DNA from 3 places in the Paenibacillus sp. FSL E2-0201 genome. Region 1 is predicted to be linked to each of the others. Evidence: predicted binding sites of a transcription regulator. Region 1 holds the regulator's gene; each other region holds the start of a gene.
The links. Region 1 encodes LexA, which represses DNA repair genes until DNA is damaged. Its sites were predicted from a motif close to CGAACATATGTTCG; they were not measured.

Region 1 (6,039 bases):
TCAAATGATATGGTATGCACAGTTTTTGAGGATAAGGGGGCTTAATAATGGTGAAGATTTTTAATGAAAATACAGTTTCTTTTAAACAAAAGTTATCTCCGATCCCTGAGTTTGCTTGGCATACAAGTGAGAGGCTGGCTGAGGTTGCTAATTCTAAACATCTTGTTTTCGACATTAGATCGCTAGATCCAGATAAATATTCCTTTCCTTATCATTTTCATAGAAATGCTGAAGAGATATTTGTGATCTTAGCAGGAAAAGCAATGTTAAGAACTCCTGAGGGTTTTACTGAGGTTAGTGAAGGCGATGTGATTTTTTTTGAAATGGGACCGGAAGGTGCGCATCAACTTTATAATCATACGGAAGCACCCTGCAGGTATCTTGATCTTCGAACGAATCAGGGCATAGATGTTTGCGAATATCCTGACTCAGGTAAAATCAACATTCTCCCATATCAAGAGATCTATCAAGCGGATGAGCAGGCGGACTATTATAAAGGTGAAGAACAGGTCCGAGAGAAGTGGAACGGAATGGAGGATCGCACTTGATGAAAGATCGATGGTTCACAGTTACGGAAATTGACCCGATAACGTATGCGATAAGTGAATATGGTCATTGGGAAAAGGTGCATTCATTTCTGCTGTTAGGAAAAGAACAAGCTGTATTGATTGATACAGGATTAGGCATCGATAATATAAAAAGAATCACAGATCAGTTAACGGATTTACCTATTGCTGTTATCACCACACATGTTCATGCAGATCATATAGGCAGTCATGGACAATTCGATACGATCTATGTTCATAAAGAGGATGAGGATTGGCTGATAAATGGAATACAAGGCTTGTCCCTTGCCCAGATCAGAAAAGATATGAGCAGAGACCTTACGTTAACTCCACCTGAATCCTTTGATCCTAGTACATACACACCATTTCAAGGTAAACCGACAGCTCTATTGCAAGAGGGGGATGTGCTTGACATTGGAGGGCGTGAATTAGAAATTTACCACACACCGGGTCATTCACCAGGCCATATAAGCGTCTTTGATCATGTCAAAGGGTATCTGTTTACAGGGGATTTATTGTATGATGTTACACCTGTTTATGCATTTTATCCTTCGACTAGTCCGGTCGATTTAGTGGCTTCTTTAGAAAAGATTGCGCAAATTCCAAATGTATCTCAAGTATTCGGCTCTCATAATACGTTGGGTCTAGATCCAGCTATTTTGCAAGAGGTTATGAAGGCAGTTCGTGAATTACGTGAACTGGATCTTGTCGTTCATGGTACGGGCATTCACCACTTTAAAGGATTTAGTGTGCAATTTTAAAATGAATGTTTGCTGCAGTGAAAACGGCCCTCCCAAAAGGACCGTTTTTTTGTCATTCCTTAAGGCTTTCAAAATCTCTAATTGGAAAAAATAAAGTGAAGTAATAAGAGGCAGAAGGGGGGCGTTTATTCGGATACGATCGTCCTGAAAAATGCATGCAACTGCTGTACTTGGGAGTAAGCTTCTTTATACTGATTGTCGGATTGTTTAATAGGCAATAAGCCTGGCAAGAAGGAGATACTATACACAGGCATTTCACTGCTGTTCATATATATTTTAAGCGTAAGTTCCTCAATAACACTAGCCTCTTCGTCAGCGCTATTAAGCACATTAATATTCGCACTTGAAGCGGTTGATTTGCTGCTTTGTTGACTTTTGGATACTTTTGAATGGGTTAGCGCGTTAACAACAATCTCTGATCCCATTACATTATCGAAGGAATACAGTTTTGCTATAGCTTTTTTACGTGTTTTCGGATCGCTACTGCCTATGGCTATTTTCTTATAGGATTCGTTAAGGGCGATCAAGTGAGATTGATTGGGTGGAATGAACGTTTTGGTGAATATGATGTTAAAGGATGAGATTGCGTTTAACAGCTTTGAAAGGTCTGAAGAAGTAGATAGCTTTTTCAATTCTAGAAAACCGGCACTAAGAATTAAGACAACTCCTATAATACCAAATATGTACATTAAGAAAATCAGCATGGAATCACACCTCCTAGTTATCTCAGCAGAGCAAGATTTATTACTTAATGAAAGATATGCCTAAATCTTCTCGACTAGTATCTGCTAAAAGTGAAATTCGTTGAAAAATAGGAATAATTACAGCATTAGCAAAAAAAGCACCCAGAGATCCGCCTTTAATGCATGCTTGGGCAGTTACTGAGTGCTTAGGTGAGAGTTATTAATGTAAATATGTCAAAATTATAAGAAATTGAAAGCCGTAATTTGATCGGTATACACAATTAGCTGCTTGTATTCGATCGATGACTCATAGTTAGCATAGGGTCTTACAGAAACATCATTAAGGACTACAAAGTTATAGCTGAAATTTTTATCGGGATGTTCCGCACCTAAATAAGATATGTATTCATCTACAATGACATCATCCATTAGAGATTTTAAGTCAAAAACATCCTCTTTATTGGAGGCGGAAGGGGAGATCGTCCCTTGAATACTGCCAAATGAAGTGAGTAGATTTACTTTTTTTCCACTAGCTTGATCGTTATTTAACAATAATCCTGAGAGTTTAACAAGTGCATCGACTTTAAAATCGACGAGGGTTCTTATTTTGGAGTTGTTCAAAACCAGACACTTCCTTTCTATTTGAAATCCTGTTAACATTATTCGACATATAACCACATAATTCCTATTACGCCATTAAAAAAACTTAAATACAAACACACCCCATTCATTGAACCATGAGTGAGGTGTGTTTATTTATGGATAGATTTAATTCCTGATCGTTACTTGTGTTCCAATCGGAACAATCGCAGCTAGTGCTAGCATATCCGCATTGTACATCCGAATACAACCGTGGGAAACTTCGTGACCTATCGAGGAGTGATCATTATTTCCATGTATTCCATAGTGAGGCTTAGATAGACCCATCCAAAAGACCCCAAATGGACCACCTGGATCGGGTTCTTTGTTAATAATAGTGAAGTCACCCAAGGGTGATTGGGTTAACATTTTACCGATTCCGACGGGGAAACCTCTGATCACAATGTTGTTATCAAGAAGATACAGCATACGCTGGGTCAGATCTACAATAATTCGGTAATTTGGCATTGCGCAACACTCCTTTCTAATAGGATATGAGCAGAAAGCCTAAACGGTTATTAATAGAAAATGGCCATTTTAGCGTATGCGAACGCGTGTTCTAGTATGGATAATTTGAGTTAGAAAACAAAAAAAGGCTGTTCCACATTTGTGGAACAGCCTTTGATATTACAGTAAACAGTATCATTATGCTTCTCGTAGAAACGGATACCGTCCTTTAATGGACGGTATCCGTTTTGGCTTGGTAGGAGTGCATACTTAGTGGATATCTCGAAATAATCCGATAACTCTGCCGAGAATGGTCACACGATTAAGGCGAAGAGGCTCGTACGCCGGATTCTCCGGCTGAAGACGTATATGATCACGTTCTTTATAAAAGGTCTTAACGGTTGCTTCATCTTCTTCGGTCATAGCAACAACGATATCTCCGTTATCAGCTGTCTGTTGTTGACGGACAATAACATAGTCACCATTCATTATCCCAGCTTCGACCATACTGTCACCTTGAACCGATAACATAAATACTTTGTTATCTCCAACATAGTGAGTTGGAAGCGGGAAGTAGTCTTCAATATTCTCAGTAGCAGTGATAGGAACCCCGGCGGTAACCTTACCTACGACAGGAATGCGTGCGACGGTTTGTGCGAAATGATGGACATTCTCGGAATCCTCTTGGCCAAGCAATTCTATTGCACGTGGCTTCGTTGGATCTCGACGGATAAGTCCCTTCTTCTCTAGCCGATCCAAATGACCGTGAACTGTGGAGCTGGAAGCAAGACCAACAGCTTCTCCAATCTCCCGAACGGAAGGAGGATAACCCTTGCTGCGGACTTCGCTACGTATAAATTCCAGGATCGCCAGCTGGCGACTTGAAATCTTTGACATTGGAATCAACCCCATATAGTAATGTTTGGGAAAATTATAACATAGAACTACCGTTCGCACAAACATAAGTTCTAACTATTATAAATATTAATTCGAAAGAGTTAATAAATGGTAGTCTCGTATTGATAAAGCGAACTTTAAAACAATGATCAGCTGGATTCTTTTTAAAGATGATAGGATGATTTTCTCTTTTCGAAAAAAAGAGAACAATTGTTCTGAAATAGTATTGAACAAAACACATGTTCGTGTTATTATTATTTCGAAAGTAAGAACAAGTGTTTGGAGGATGATATTCATGTTAAAATACAGTACATACCGTAGCATCTACGATAAAGCCCCCGTGGTTGAATCTATAGGACATAATCCTGTTACCCGTTATTCAGCTCAGATTAAAGAGATTACAGCGCTTTTGCTTGAAGGATTGATGTGTTTGTTCCGGAGAGATTTTGTTATTAAACTTACATTGATCATTGTGCTCGTACTATCAGGACTCACAGTAGTAGGTAATGTATTTGCAGGATCTACTACTTTAATGAAGGATGAGAAGCGCGTAGTGGTTGAACGCGGAGATACACTTTGGAGTATTGCTCTTGAGAATAAACCATCGGATATGAAGACGGCTGTATATATAGAAGGAATTAAAAAATCCAATGGCATTAAAGGCAGTCAGATTAATGCTGGAGATATTCTCAGTTTACCTATTTATTAATATTCTAAGAACATAATAGAAGGACATAAAGAGCTTGCAGGGAGTAAACCTTGACAAGCTCTTTTTCTCATGGCAGAGTTAGAATTAATTTATATGGGGAGGGAAAGTTTTGAACATTGATGAGTTGGTCGCGCGTATTAACGAATTGGCACGCAAACAGAAGAGCGTAGGCCTTAATCAAGAGGAAACGGCGGAACGCGCCAAGCTTCGTGAAATCTATTTGGGGAATATTCGCAATAACTTCCGAGCACAATTGAATACGATTGAATTGGTCGATAATGATGAGCATGAACAAGGTAACAAGGGGCTTAAGCATTAACACCCTGTTCCTTTTCATAGATACTACTGGATGACTAGGGGGAACGCATATGGCCCGTTCTTGGGAAAGAATGGTTCAACGTAACACACAGCAAATTAACAAGCAAAGAAAGAAACAGGGGAAGGAAACGATTTACGCATCAAAATCCAAATCTCCTGGCAAGAACAGTGAAACCTTTAAAGGCCGTAACATTGCATTTCCAGTAGTGTTATTAGTACTTGGTACTATGTTTTGGATGATTGGTTCGGTGGATCAGGCCAAAGGCAATGGTATGCTGATGAATTGGCTAGGAGTCGTTTTGTACTACTTACTAGCGGCACTTCTGTTTTTCCGACGTCCGTATTTGAAGGTGGAGAATGCTAGACTATCCACTATAAAATTCAATCGCGAACGCTATTTACCAGCTTCTGATATTGAGAAAATTATCCTTTCGCGTGGAGCTGTTGTTATTAGGCATAAAGGCAAACGCACGAAATGGATTTTTACCAGACTTATGAATCGTTATGATACAACTGCGATGGGGACTCGACTGGAAGCATTCGCAAAAGCTCACCAAATTGAAGTAGTTCACGAATAGAAATTAACCAGCCATGGGAGAGGGAGACCTGTAATGCCAATTTCCGCCGTACTATTTGACCTTGATGATACACTGCTCTGGGATGATCGGAGCGTCAATGAAGCATTTCGTTCTGCATGTGAAGCCGCTGGGGATACGATTGATCCACAAGAACTGGAACTTGCGGTGCGTAAAGAAGCCATAGCACTATATGAATCATACGAAACGAACCCATTTACAAAAATGATTGGGATTAATCCGTTTGAAGCACTTTGGGGGAACTTTACTGCAGGTGAACAACCGGAATTCCGTCAATTGGAGCAGCTTGCACCGGGATACCGTAAAGAGGCGTGGCGTCGTGGTCTTGCAGCACTTGGTGTAGAGGACGAAGTTCTTGCTGAGACATTAGCAGCCAAATTTGCAGCAGAGCGTAGAAATCGGCCTTACATCTATGAAGAAACA
Region 2 (6,039 bases), 300 kb from region 1:
GATTTACATTTATGCTTCCAGTTTGAACAAGCCGGACCCCGCTCAAATTGATCAGACGAATCTGACTAATGAACAGCAGGATCCTACGACAGCACAGACATCTCCACCGGCTTCAGGAGGAGGTGTTGTAGCGCCAACGGCTTCGGCAGGTACAGAAGCAACAACTGAACCTACGGCAGAGCCTACGCCAACACCTACGCCTTCCCCGCAATCCATTACAGTTACACCGGATGGGAAATCAGGAAAAACTACGAAGTTCAAGGTTTCAGCTCCGGCTGGAAGTGAAGTGAAGGTTGAGATTTCTGCTACTGGAGTAAGCTGGCTTGAGGTGTATAAAGGTGAGAACTCTAAAGGTGAGAAGCTCTCATTTGGTAACACAGCGGCTGGAGATCGTATGAGCTTTGTTCTCGGAAGTGAAGGAATGTATATTAAATCTGGTTATTCACCAGCTACTGAGATTACTGTCAATGGACAAGTAATTACAGATGAAAAGACCTCATCTCGTCTGTTAATTAATCTGGATGATGGTACTGGAAGTGAAACGACCCAGAATGAAGGTACCACTGATACTGCTGACCAGACTAATGAAACAGGCCAATAAGAAATACGATGCATAAACTTTGGCTGCGTGGGGAACATAAGATTGTTTCCAGTTCTTAGCCAAAGTGAGGTGACATTCTTATGATTGTTAGCTGGATTGTAGCTGGACTTGGGGTTGTTGTCAGTCTCATCGGGTACTATATGACGCCAAGTGCTTGGGGCTATGGAATTCTTGGTTTCGGTATTGCACATATTGTGCTTGGAATTCTGGATATGTTTCGAAGCCCGCTCCGAAGCAGATAGAAAAATTAGAAATGAGCGTCTCCGAGGAATATTTCCTGTGGAGACGTATTTCTACCATTGAACAGAACTCATTTCGAAGGAAAAGCTCCACTCTGTGGGGCTGTTTTCTGTGTCGGGTGGGGTACATATTATCCAAAATTAGACTTAAGGGTATCATTCTTTTATAATAGTAGCAGACTAAAAAGTACAAAGGACGTGGAGTTATGAGTTCAGAAAGTTCATTTGATATCGTATCTAAAATGGATATGCAGGAATTAACTAATGCGATCCACCAAACAGAGAAAGAAATTGATAACCGATTTGACTTTAAGAACAGTAAAAGCAGTCTGAAGCTTGAGAAAGACGCACTTATTATCGCCTCTGAGGACGAATATAAGTTAAATGCTGTTATTGATATTTTACAATCGAAGATGGTGAAGAGAGGTATCACGCTGAAGAACTTGGATTTCGGCAAAGTAGAGCCTGCTTCCCTGGGAAGTGTTCGTCAGCGCTTAGGTCTTAAGCAAGGGATAGATCAGGAGAACGCAAAAAAAATTAACATCCTGATTCGTGATTCGAAATTGAAGGTGAAGAGCCAGATTCAAGGAGATCAGATCCGCGTAACCGGTAAGAGTCGCGATGATTTACAGCAAATTATCCAGATTTTGCGTAAAGCTGATTTGCCGCTGGACCTGCAGTTCAACAACTTAAAATAGAATTTTGTACCCCGCAGTGCTTATCAGCACCATGATGCGGGGTGCTTTGTATTTTTTTTGACACCTATTTATAGCTATAATATACTTGCTTAAGTAGAAATAGATGAGCCTGACTCAGGTCATTTGTATGAACGATTTAGGGGAGGAACTTCAGTGAATTTGCCCAACCGCATCACGCTAGCACGTATTTGCCTGATCCCGATTATGATGTTTTTCTTACTGGTGGATTTTAGCTTTTACCCAGAACCAATACATTGGGGCTCTTTCCAGCTATCTGTTAATCATTTGGTAGCTGCTGTAATCTTTTTGCTTGCAGCCAGCACAGATGGAATAGACGGCTACATAGCTAGGAAATATAATATGGTGACCAACCTCGGTAAGCTCCTTGATCCGTTAGCGGACAAGCTGTTAGTTTCCGCTGTTCTGATTTCACTTGTCGAACTGGGCAGATGTGATTCATGGATTGCAATTGTTATCATAAGTCGTGAGTTTGCAGTAACCGGGCTTCGCCAGATCGCATTGTTAGAGGGGAAAGTGGTTGCCGCCAGCAAATGGGGCAAGATAAAGACGGTTGTACAAATTGTAGCGATCTCACTGCTGTTGTTGAACAATTTTCCATTTCAATTCGTCAGCATTCCTGTAGACGATATTGCCATTTGGGCTGCAGCTTTGATCACTATTTACTCTGGAATTGATTATTTTGTGAAGAATAAAGAGCTGCTACAGCTGCATAATGCTTAAGCATTTTAGGTAGCTACATATAGGAGAGGTAATAGGTAAAGTACCTATTACCTTTTTTAAACCCTAAAGGCAGTGTGTATACATTATAACTAGGAGGCGAAAGCCAGGGATGAAAGCGGAGATTATTGCAGTAGGCACGGAGCTTTTGCTCGGTCAAATCGTGAATAGTAATGCCCAGTTTCTATCTATAGAGTTAGCTGCTATTGGGATTGATGTATATTTTCAAACCGTAGTTGGCGATAACAGCAGTCGCTTGCAGCAAGCTATTGAAATTGCTCAAAACAGAGCTGATGTTATCATTTTTACAGGTGGTATTGGTCCGACAGAAGATGATCTTACAAAAGATGCATTGGCTGCTTCTTTAGGCCGAACACTCCATATAGATCGTTTGGCAATGGATCATGTACAACGTTTCTTTGATGATCGTAAGATTGTAATGACAGAGAATAATCGTAAACAGGCACTTATAATTGAAGGAACCACACCTTTGCCAAATGAGATTGGTCTTGCTGTGGGTATTGCTTTTGAGCATGAAAAGAAATATTATATTGTGCTTCCTGGTCCGCCTCGCGAGATGAAACCAATGTTCGTAGATAAAGCAGTACCTTGGCTTCAGCAGCATGCTCTGACGTCAGAAATGCCACTTTATTCTAAAATGCTAAAATTTGCAGGTATCGGAGAATCACTGCTTGAGGATAAGCTCATAGATCTGATTCACAGCCAGACAGACCCAACCATAGCTCCATATGCAAAAGAGGGAGAAGTAACAGTTCGTATTTCGACAAAGGCGCCTTCCGAGCATGAAGCTTTCAAGAAGCTGGAGATTCTGGAGAAGCAGATCAAAGAGATTTTGCCAGAGCATTTATATGCGAATATTGATGTACCACTAGAACAGCTAATTGTAGATTGGATGGCGGATGCAGGTCTGACTTTAAGTGCGGCGGAGAGCTGTACCGGAGGCTTGCTGATGGAGAGTATAACCAACATACCAGGTAGCGCTTCGATGTTTGCGGGAGGAATCGTCTGTTACTCGAACGATCTAAAGAAAAAACTTCTGAATGTGCCAAGTGCTTATTTGGAGGGGCCTGATGCTCCAGGGGCGGTAAGTCGTGAAGTTGCCGAGGTGTTGGCCGATCAGGTGAGAATGATTGCGGACAGTGATTTCGGTTTATCTGTAACAGGCGTAGCAGGACCAGGCTATTCTGAACGTAAACCAGTCGGACTTGTATTTATTGGTTTAGCTGAACGCGGGCGTAAGACAGAGGTATATGAGCTTAATCTTAAAGGGACACGTGAGAATATACGACTGCGTACTGTTAAAGCTCTACTGTATCGACTATGGCGTAGACTTGAGGAACGCAAGGTGGAGACACCACTTGAGGGTTCAGACTTGTAATGGGAGATTAGCCCAGTTATAATTGGAACATACGGAAGAACCGTGGCACTGAGATTTCTTTGCTGCGGTTTTTTGTATATTTGCAGAGATTTTGATCAATGTTTTTGGTTATGATCATAAGTCGTTGATGTCCGGTGAAGTAGAGAAATCAGTTAACTTCTATATCCGGAAGGAGGCTTACAATAAAAGGGATAATTAACGCTTGAGACAAAAAAAACGAATGTATGTTCGAAAAAAAGCTTGGCAAGACCTCAAAAACACGTTATTATATTAATATAAACAGTGAAGGAAGTGGTCTGATTGTCAGATCGTCGTGCAGCGCTTGATATGGCGCTTCGTCAAATAGAAAAACAATTTGGTAAAGGTTCGATCATGAAACTGGGAGAATCCACTCATATGCAAGTGGAAGTTGTACCTAGCGGATCTTTGGCACTTGATATTGCGTTAGGTATAGGCGGACTTCCAAAGGGACGTATTATTGAAGTATACGGACCTGAATCCTCCGGTAAAACAACTGTTGCTCTTCATGCTATTGCAGAAGTGCAAAAACAAGGAGGACAAGCTGCATTTATCGATGCTGAGCATGCGCTCGATCCGAAGTATGCACGTAACTTGGGCGTAAACATTGATGAATTGTTACTATCTCAGCCAGATACGGGTGAACAGGCACTTGAGATTGCTGAAGCACTTGTACGAAGTGGCGCAGTAGACATTATTGTCGTTGACTCCGTAGCTGCTTTGGTTCCTAAAGCGGAAATTGAAGGCGATATGGGTGATTCACACGTCGGCCTACAGGCTCGTTTGATGTCTCAAGCGCTTCGGAAGCTTTCTGGTGCTATTAGTAAATCAAATACAATTGCTATCTTTATTAACCAGCTTCGTGAGAAAATTGGTGTTATGTTCGGTAACCCTGAGACAACTCCGGGTGGACGAGCACTGAAATTCTACTCTTCCGTACGGTTGGATGTTCGTCGTGTGGAAAGTATCAAAATGGGTAACGACGTTGTAGGTAACCGCACCAAGATCAAGATTGTGAAGAATAAGGTAGCACCTCCATTTAAACAAGCTGATGTTGATATCATGTATGGTGAAGGGATTTCCAGAGAAGGAAGTCTTGTAGACATCGGTACTGAAATGGACATCGTGAATAAGAGTGGTGCATGGTATTCCTATGAAGGCGAGCGTCTCGGCCAAGGACGTGAGAATGCCAAACAGTTCTTGAAGGAACATCAAGATATTGCGCTCATCATTGAGAACAAGATTCGTGAAGCAAGTAATCTCTCCACTATTGTTGCTGCACCAAATGAAGCGGAAATCATTGCAGAGCAAGAGGAAGAAGAAAAACTACTTCTCGAAATCGAACAATAGAATTTATTAAGGAATAGGACGCCCTGTGATTGATTGTTGCAGGGTGTCTTTTCTTAACACATCAGAAAATGTATATTTGGGGTCCCCGCAAAGTACCTGAGTACGTATCGAAGTTAAGCCACACTTTGTGGGGATATTTTCTTGCTATGAGGTGACAAGCAACTATGGTAATACAGCTGGATATGGATTTTGAATCGGATGAGCAGGACTTACAAGTTCTTGCAGATTTTCCTGATGGAGAACTTTTAGAAATCACTAAGGTAGAACGTCAGAAGAAATCGGATCACCGCTATATCATACATTTCGGAGCTTATAACATGACTGTACACGAAGACGTCATGATTAAATATCGGATGATTACTGGGAATTCTTTTATGAAAGCCGATTTGGAGGAAATTGTTGTTGCTGATGAGCGACAACGAGCTTATGTAGAAGGACTTCGTTATCTAGAACGAAAGCCACGAACCGCTATGGAAATGACTCGCCGTTTACGGCAGAAGGAAATAGGGGAGACTATTATTGCGGAAGTGGTGCAACGGCTACAGCAGGAAAGACTTCTTGATGACCCTTTGTATGCAAAGCAATGGGCAGAGCAACGCATTACGAACCAACGCAAAGGAAAGATGTGGATTCGCCAAGAGCTACGTGAGAAAGGAATCGACAAATCTTTAATCTCGGAAGCCTTGGAGAATATCAGCCCTGAACAAGAACTTGAGAGTGCACTTCAGACCGGACGTAAGAAATGGAATCTCATCCGAGGTGAAGCTGCAGATAAGAGAAGAAAGACTGGCGCCTTCTTAATGCGGCGTGGATTCTCAGGCGATATGGTGCGTCAAGTGATCAATACTTTACTTGAAGAAGACAATTATGAGGGTGAAGATGAGGAATTTTACTAGACTCACTGATTCTCTTGACATTAATGCGCATATCGACTCTCTTGACAATGTCTTTTTATAAATAATAAAATATAACATGAATCGGCATAAAGTAAGAATC
Region 3 (6,039 bases), 1.4 Mb from region 1:
AAATCAATGGTGTGATGACCCTGCGGAATACTACCCGGGCGGTGACAAAGTAGATGTGCTAGCGCTAGACATCTATGACGGCGATTTCAAGGGAAGTCACTATGATAGTCTATGGGATCTTGGCCGGGGAAAGCTGATCGCGATTGGAGAGAACGGAGAGCTACCGTCCCCTGCGCTACTATCTAAATCACAGCCCAAATGGTCTTATCAGATGACCTGGGGCAAGCTTCTTTATGAGAAAAACACCGATGCGGTGATTAGAGCCTTTATGAACGACAGCTATGTATTCACACGAGATGAATATGCTGCTGAGGCAGCGATTGTGGCTGCTAAGGGAGATAGTGTGCTGCAAAGCGGGCTATGGGGGCAATATTACAATAATATGACCCTTAGCGGGACTCCTGCGTTGACGCGAACGGATGCGAACATCCAATTTTCATGGAAACAGGGTTCACCCGATCCAGCCATTCGTGTCGATGCATTCTCTATACGTTGGAGCGGGAAGCTCACGGCAGCTTATAGTGAGACTTATACCATTTACTCCTCCTCTGATGACGGGGTGCGGGTGTGGATTGATGGAATGCTGATCATTGACAGTTGGGTGAATCAGAGTGGACAGGAGCGTAAAGGCAGTGTGAATCTGATTGCGGGCAAGCTGCATGAAATAAAAGTGGAGTATTATGAGAATGAAGGTGACGCGCGGATTGTATTACAGTGGGAAAGTCCTAGCCAGCCAAAGGGAGTTATCCCAGCAGGAGCGTTCTATCTGCCATAAAAGAACATCTGTTTGGAGCAAGCCCCGGATCCGGGGCTTTTTTAACGTCCGAACGGTCTTAGATTTGTTCGCGATAGCTAATGTTGTTGGCGATCTTCTCGTCACGTACGGCTTTGCGCAGGACATCTTTAACGGTTTGGGCATCACGAATTTTTCGGAAAAGAAGCTGAGGCGCTGAGGCGTCATCAGAAAATACAGTTAATGTACCGATGCCGAGCATCCGGTCCGTGATAGATTGTGCTACGGATAAATCGCGTACACGCAGTAATTCAATCTCTTCGACATTTTTACCGATAAGTCCGGTCTTTACCATAATACGCTGGCTTGTAATGGTGTACGTAGTAGTGTTCAGGCGTACGACGCCTTTGAGGCGGTCTGAGATGCTGGCGGGCTTACCTTTCCAGAGCACGACTTCTTGAGTAGTGTTGGAGCTTGCTGATGGATGACGGGCGGTCACTGGGGCGGTGCCGTCAATGCCGGTTCCACATTCTCCGCAAAATTTAGCGCCCTGCTTATATTCTGATCCGCAGGCTGTGCAATAAGGCATAAATACTCTCCTTTCTTGATTACAATTACAATAATTATAATATAATAGTCATTTTACATAAATTTCATTTGCGCTTTACACAAACCGACATTATTCTGTTAAGTGGAGGGATAAATAAATGAAAAAAGTGTTACTAATAGGAACGCTAATGTTGACTGTCATCCTTAGCGCCTGCAGCAATAATCATTCAACTTCATCGGCACCTGCCTCAGAAGAAGAAGTGCAGGAGACCGTGCAAAACTTCTACAATGAAATTTCTAAACTCGATGAATTGGGAAAATCATCTTTAACGGAGTTCAACGAAGCCATTGCTGCTTATTCAGCAGGAGAGCTTTCGGACAAACAGCTGGAGAAGAAGATTAACGAATTCCAGAAAACCGCAACTGACCTATCCAATCAGGCTGAGAAGGTGAAGATCGCCTCTAGCTTGCCTGAAGATATCCGTAAGCTGCTTGAGGAGTCCAAAATTGCTTTCAAAAGTGCCTATGCCCTAAAAGAACAGGCCTCTCAAGGTGCTGATTCCGCAGAGGTCACTGCTGAACAGTTCCAGGAATTGAATCAGAACGCTGATGTAGCGATGCTGTACGGCATATCCAAGCTTAATGAAGCAAGAGAAGCAACAGGGCTCATCGATGCCGATGGTCAGTCCACCACTGAGACAGAGAACGTTAAAGAATAGATCGGAATGTAGACGCTGTACAGTTTAACTGTCAGCGTCTTTTTGCTGCGATTTTGAGCTTAAGTAGAGGTAACACTGCCAATCCTATAAATAAGCCAGCTACAATTCCTTTTGTAAGGTCTGAGAGTGTATTACTTTGATATACGAGGGGGTATATGCACAGGAATAATGCAGGGATTAGGATGAGAAGTGCAGTATTTTTTTTCAAGTGGAAAGCTCCTCTCGATCAGATATGTATTATTATACAACTTTTAGATAAAGAGGAAGATAAAAAGTGGTATCTTTTTCCTGATTATTGATTATTCAGCGAAGGTATGGATATAATACAAACATACGTTCGTATATATAGGATAGTATAGATAGGGAGGGGTTACCATGGGCAAAAAGCTGGAGAAAAACGGACTGTGGGAAAGCAGTCGGATGATGCTGCCGGAGCACAAGGTAAGAATTATTAGGGATGAACGGGAGACGCTGCGCCGCATTAAGCCTATTCTGGATGAGCAGAAACTGGAGGAAATCGAATGTACACTGGCCTTATCGTTACGGAGTCATGTGCGTGTGACTGTTGTGTTGTTTGATCCCTTTGAGAATACGACAATAAGTGGCTTTGTGACTTCCATTCACACCCACTCGCGTGAGTTTAAGCTGCAGTGGGCGGAGGAATGGAAGTGGATCAATGTGGATGACCTTGTTGAGGTTTACATCGTCTAATGCTAAGAATTGCTGCCTTCACTTTTTTCATAAGCAATTAGGGTCACGGTTGGGTTGCCGGTTAGATGTGCAATAGAAGCTTCGGCATTCCGAATAATTTCGAGTGCTTCATCCTGTTCGCTGAGTGCAGCAACTCTATAGCTATCGCTATGAATGTCCATATGTGTTCCCACCTTTCGCTAATATTTTGCCCTTTTTTGTGGAATTGATCCAAGGTGGAGAAGCCGTGAATAGCTACCTTTCAGGTTAGATCTCGGGGATACCGGGGTCTTTTTTTAATATAAGAAAGTTATGCACCTATCCTTTATGTCTTATATTTCTCGCTTAAACGCTTATCGTCCTTCCTTATATCGACGCTGAAGACGTTTATGCTTGTATGCTAAGGCAAGCAGGGGTATTAGTACAAGCGAATGGGGAGTCGGGATCATTGATTATAGCAAGGGGTGATTCTATGCTGACTTTGGAACAAGTAAGGGATAAATCGACGGCGCGTCTTGTTGGGCTTCATCCTGTTTTGGCAGCAGGAGCGAAGGCTTTGATTCAGCAAAGCTATGCCAAAGGAGTGCCGATTGTGATTACCCAGGGATTACGCTCAATCGCAGAGCAAAATGCCTTGTATGCACAGGGGAGAAGTAAGCCGGGGCCAATAGTTACCAACGCCAAGGGTGGAACCAGCTATCACAATTATGGCCTTGCGTTTGATTTTGCGCTTTTGCTGCCGGACGGAAATAGTCTTTCCTGGGATATGAATCGTGATGGGGATAAAGATAAAATAGCGGACTGGCAAGAGGTGGTACAGGTGGGTAAACAGCTGGGGCTTGAATGGGGAGGAGACTGGACGTCTTTTAAAGATTATTCCCACTTGCAGATGACCTTCGGTTTAACCACAAGTCAACTTCGCGCAGGTAAACGTCCTACAACGGATCAGGTCAATGAAGCTTTAAAAAGGATAATCGGGGAGGATGACGCAGTGAATAAGGATGTTAAAGTATCGATAACCTTGAATGGCAGCAAGCTTACGGATGGCGTTCTTGATACAGGTATAACATATGTACCCGTGCGGGTTCTGGCTGAGGCGCTTGGAGCAAAGGTTACGTATGACGCAGCGAGCAAGACAGTGAATGTAGTAAAAGAGTAAAGCTATTCATGTATAGACAGTGCCATCCAAGGGGAAATTATCAGTGATCACTAACTATAAAGGGAGGCATACGTTGTGAACAAGCTGATAACAAGCCTTGCATGCTGCACTGTACTGTCACTGAGTGTAATGGGAGCTAGTTACGCTAATCCAATCGGGTCGGCGGCTTTAGGCGGTATCCCAAATGCGAATACTGGCATGGATGGTACCGTGAATAATACTCGGATGATGAATACGGAAGGCAATCTAATGAACGGCACCACGGGAACGATGAATCAGCATGAGAGCATTATGAGAGATAAGATCCGAACAGGGGAAAATTACAATCGTAACAACTATCACAACAATAATTACAATACAGAAAATTACACCCGGGATAACTACAACAGAAATACGGTAACTCCACTATCCAACACTACAACGGACGGTAGATATCGGGCAACCAGCACAACTACGAATACTGGGACTACCAGCAGAGGGTCTAACTGGGGCTGGCTCGGATTGTTTGGACTTTTGGGCCTAGTTGGAATGAGAAGCAGAAGTGACGAACGCAGATAATCGCCATGCCTAATAACCCGTGTCGGCACACGCTGGAACGGGTTATTTTTAATGTGATAAATTATTTTTCAAAAAGGGATTGCGTGTTATCGAAATTCATGATATTATATTTCTTGTCGCGTTATACGTAAACATCGTATGAAGCTTCAACACATAATATGCCGGGGTGGCGGAACAGGCAGACGCACAGGACTTAAAATCCTGCGGTACGTGAGTACCGTACGGGTTCGACCCCCGTCCTCGGCACTAAAACAAGGGTTTCAGCTCATTTGCGCTGAAACCCTTTTTGTTTATAATTAGGTGTCTCTATAACGACCACTTGTATATTATTTGACTCGGCAACAAACCGGTTGGTTATAATTAATTATTAAAGGGGGTGTTGGTTTGAAGTATTCCGTTATTCAGATTCCGTATCTGCCGGGGTGTCCGATCCATGTCAAGGTCAATGATACTAATTCCGAAGAGCTGCATCGACACTCGGGGCTGGAGATCATCTGGCTCTTTACTGGAAAACTGAAGGTGACCATCGGCCAAAATGATTATCATCTACATGAAAACAATCTGCTTTTAATTAACCATTTCGAATCCCATCGCGTCGTTCCGCAAGCCTTAAATACCCGCTTTATTCAGTTGCACGTGGACAGCCTTTTTATATTTAAGCACAATCACGATTTTTACAACTTGAACTATGATCTGAAATCCATCAAAAATAGTGAAGACAATCAACATCCGTATGATGTTGTTCGTATTTTATTCAGCCGATTGGTTGGGAAGGGGGAAGAAAATAAAGATGTTCTCCGGCTGTTGGGCTACATAACGTCCCGTTTCAGTAAAAAGCTATCCTCGCCGGAACCGGACAATCGTGCTTCGAATAAAGAGTTTAATATTGTCCAGCAAATCTTGAACAGGGTTGAACTGGATTTCAAAGGGAAGGTTACGTTAAATCAAATTGCACAGGAACAGCATTATAATTCATCTTATCTGTCTGACATTTTCCGGAAAAACGTCGGGGTTACGTTTAAAGCTTATTTGGAAGAAGTCCGGATCAGGTATTCATTGTTTTTGCTCCAAAACCAGGAAACGTCAATTACGAACATAGCCTTATCCTCAGGCTTCAGTGATGAAAAAAGTTACTATAAAGCCATCAAAAATAAGTTTTCGTTAACCCCTCTGCAGCTGCGCAAAAAACATCTGGAGGAGAATCACGACGGCCTGGCTTTGACCGGCTCTTCCAAGGAGCAATTGATTCATCACTATGCCTCGCTTCCGCTCGAACTAAAAGCAATAGAGGAAAATACGATCCAATCCACCATTGTCAAGGATATTCAAGCGGATGGTTACGAATTAAAGCAGGTGTGGAACAAAATCATGAACATTGGATCTGCCAATACGTTGCTGAATCAGAATATACGCGATCAAATCAAAGAGATGCGGGAAGAAATCCCAATTGAATATTTACGTTTTGAAGGCGTTTTTAATCAGGAATTGGACGTGATTCAGAAAGATCGGGACGGGTTAAAATTCAATTGGAAATTTATTAACAATATTCTGGATTATACCCGGGAGCTTGAACTCAAACCATTTATTTGCCTGAGTTATATGCCGCTTTTATTTGCCAGCAAAAGCACCAG

Region 2: recA (recombinase RecA) is a predicted target of LexA. The motif match lies at 3,893-3,906, and genes of this name have one in related genera.
Region 3: NSU15_RS22770 (YolD-like family protein) is a predicted target of LexA. The motif match lies at 2,328-2,341, and genes of this name have one in related genera.

What each region holds. Positions count from the first base shown of each region.
Region 1 covers NZ_CP150154.1:3,687,402-3,693,440, reverse strand. Annotated here, with positions in the region: gene NSU15_RS16695 (cupin domain-containing protein) at 48-548, shown strand; gene NSU15_RS16690 (MBL fold metallo-hydrolase) at 548-1,327, shown strand; gene NSU15_RS16685 (hypothetical protein) at 1,453-2,031, opposite strand; gene NSU15_RS16680 (hypothetical protein) at 2,251-2,631, opposite strand; gene NSU15_RS16675 (L,D-transpeptidase) at 2,779-3,117, opposite strand; gene lexA (transcriptional repressor LexA) at 3,367-3,993, opposite strand; gene NSU15_RS16665 (LysM peptidoglycan-binding domain-containing protein) at 4,289-4,702, shown strand; gene NSU15_RS16660 (DUF896 domain-containing protein) at 4,812-5,021, shown strand; gene NSU15_RS16655 (hypothetical protein) at 5,071-5,598, shown strand; gene NSU15_RS16650 (HAD-IA family hydrolase) at 5,632-6,039, shown strand, end outside.
Region 2 covers NZ_CP150154.1:3,982,669-3,988,707, reverse strand. Annotated here, with positions in the region: gene NSU15_RS18070 (RodZ domain-containing protein) at 1-601, shown strand, start outside; gene NSU15_RS18065 (hypothetical protein) at 682-843, shown strand; gene NSU15_RS18060 (YajQ family cyclic di-GMP-binding protein) at 1,047-1,538, shown strand; gene pgsA (CDP-diacylglycerol--glycerol-3-phosphate 3-phosphatidyltransferase) at 1,692-2,279, shown strand; gene NSU15_RS18050 (competence/damage-inducible protein A) at 2,389-3,675, shown strand; gene recA (recombinase RecA) at 3,976-5,043, shown strand; gene NSU15_RS18040 (RecX family transcriptional regulator) at 5,208-5,939, shown strand.
Region 3 covers NZ_CP150154.1:5,038,562-5,044,600, reverse strand. Annotated here, with positions in the region: gene NSU15_RS22785 (glycosyl hydrolase) at 1-775, shown strand, start outside; gene NSU15_RS22780 (PH domain-containing protein) at 834-1,322, opposite strand; gene NSU15_RS22775 (hypothetical protein) at 1,441-2,001, shown strand; gene NSU15_RS22770 (YolD-like family protein) at 2,377-2,712, shown strand; gene NSU15_RS22765 (hypothetical protein) at 2,715-2,873, opposite strand; gene NSU15_RS22760 (M15 family metallopeptidase) at 3,164-3,850, shown strand; gene NSU15_RS22755 (hypothetical protein) at 3,926-4,408, shown strand; tRNA gene NSU15_RS22750 (tRNA-Leu) at 4,569-4,654, shown strand; gene NSU15_RS22745 (helix-turn-helix domain-containing protein) at 4,793-6,039, shown strand, end outside.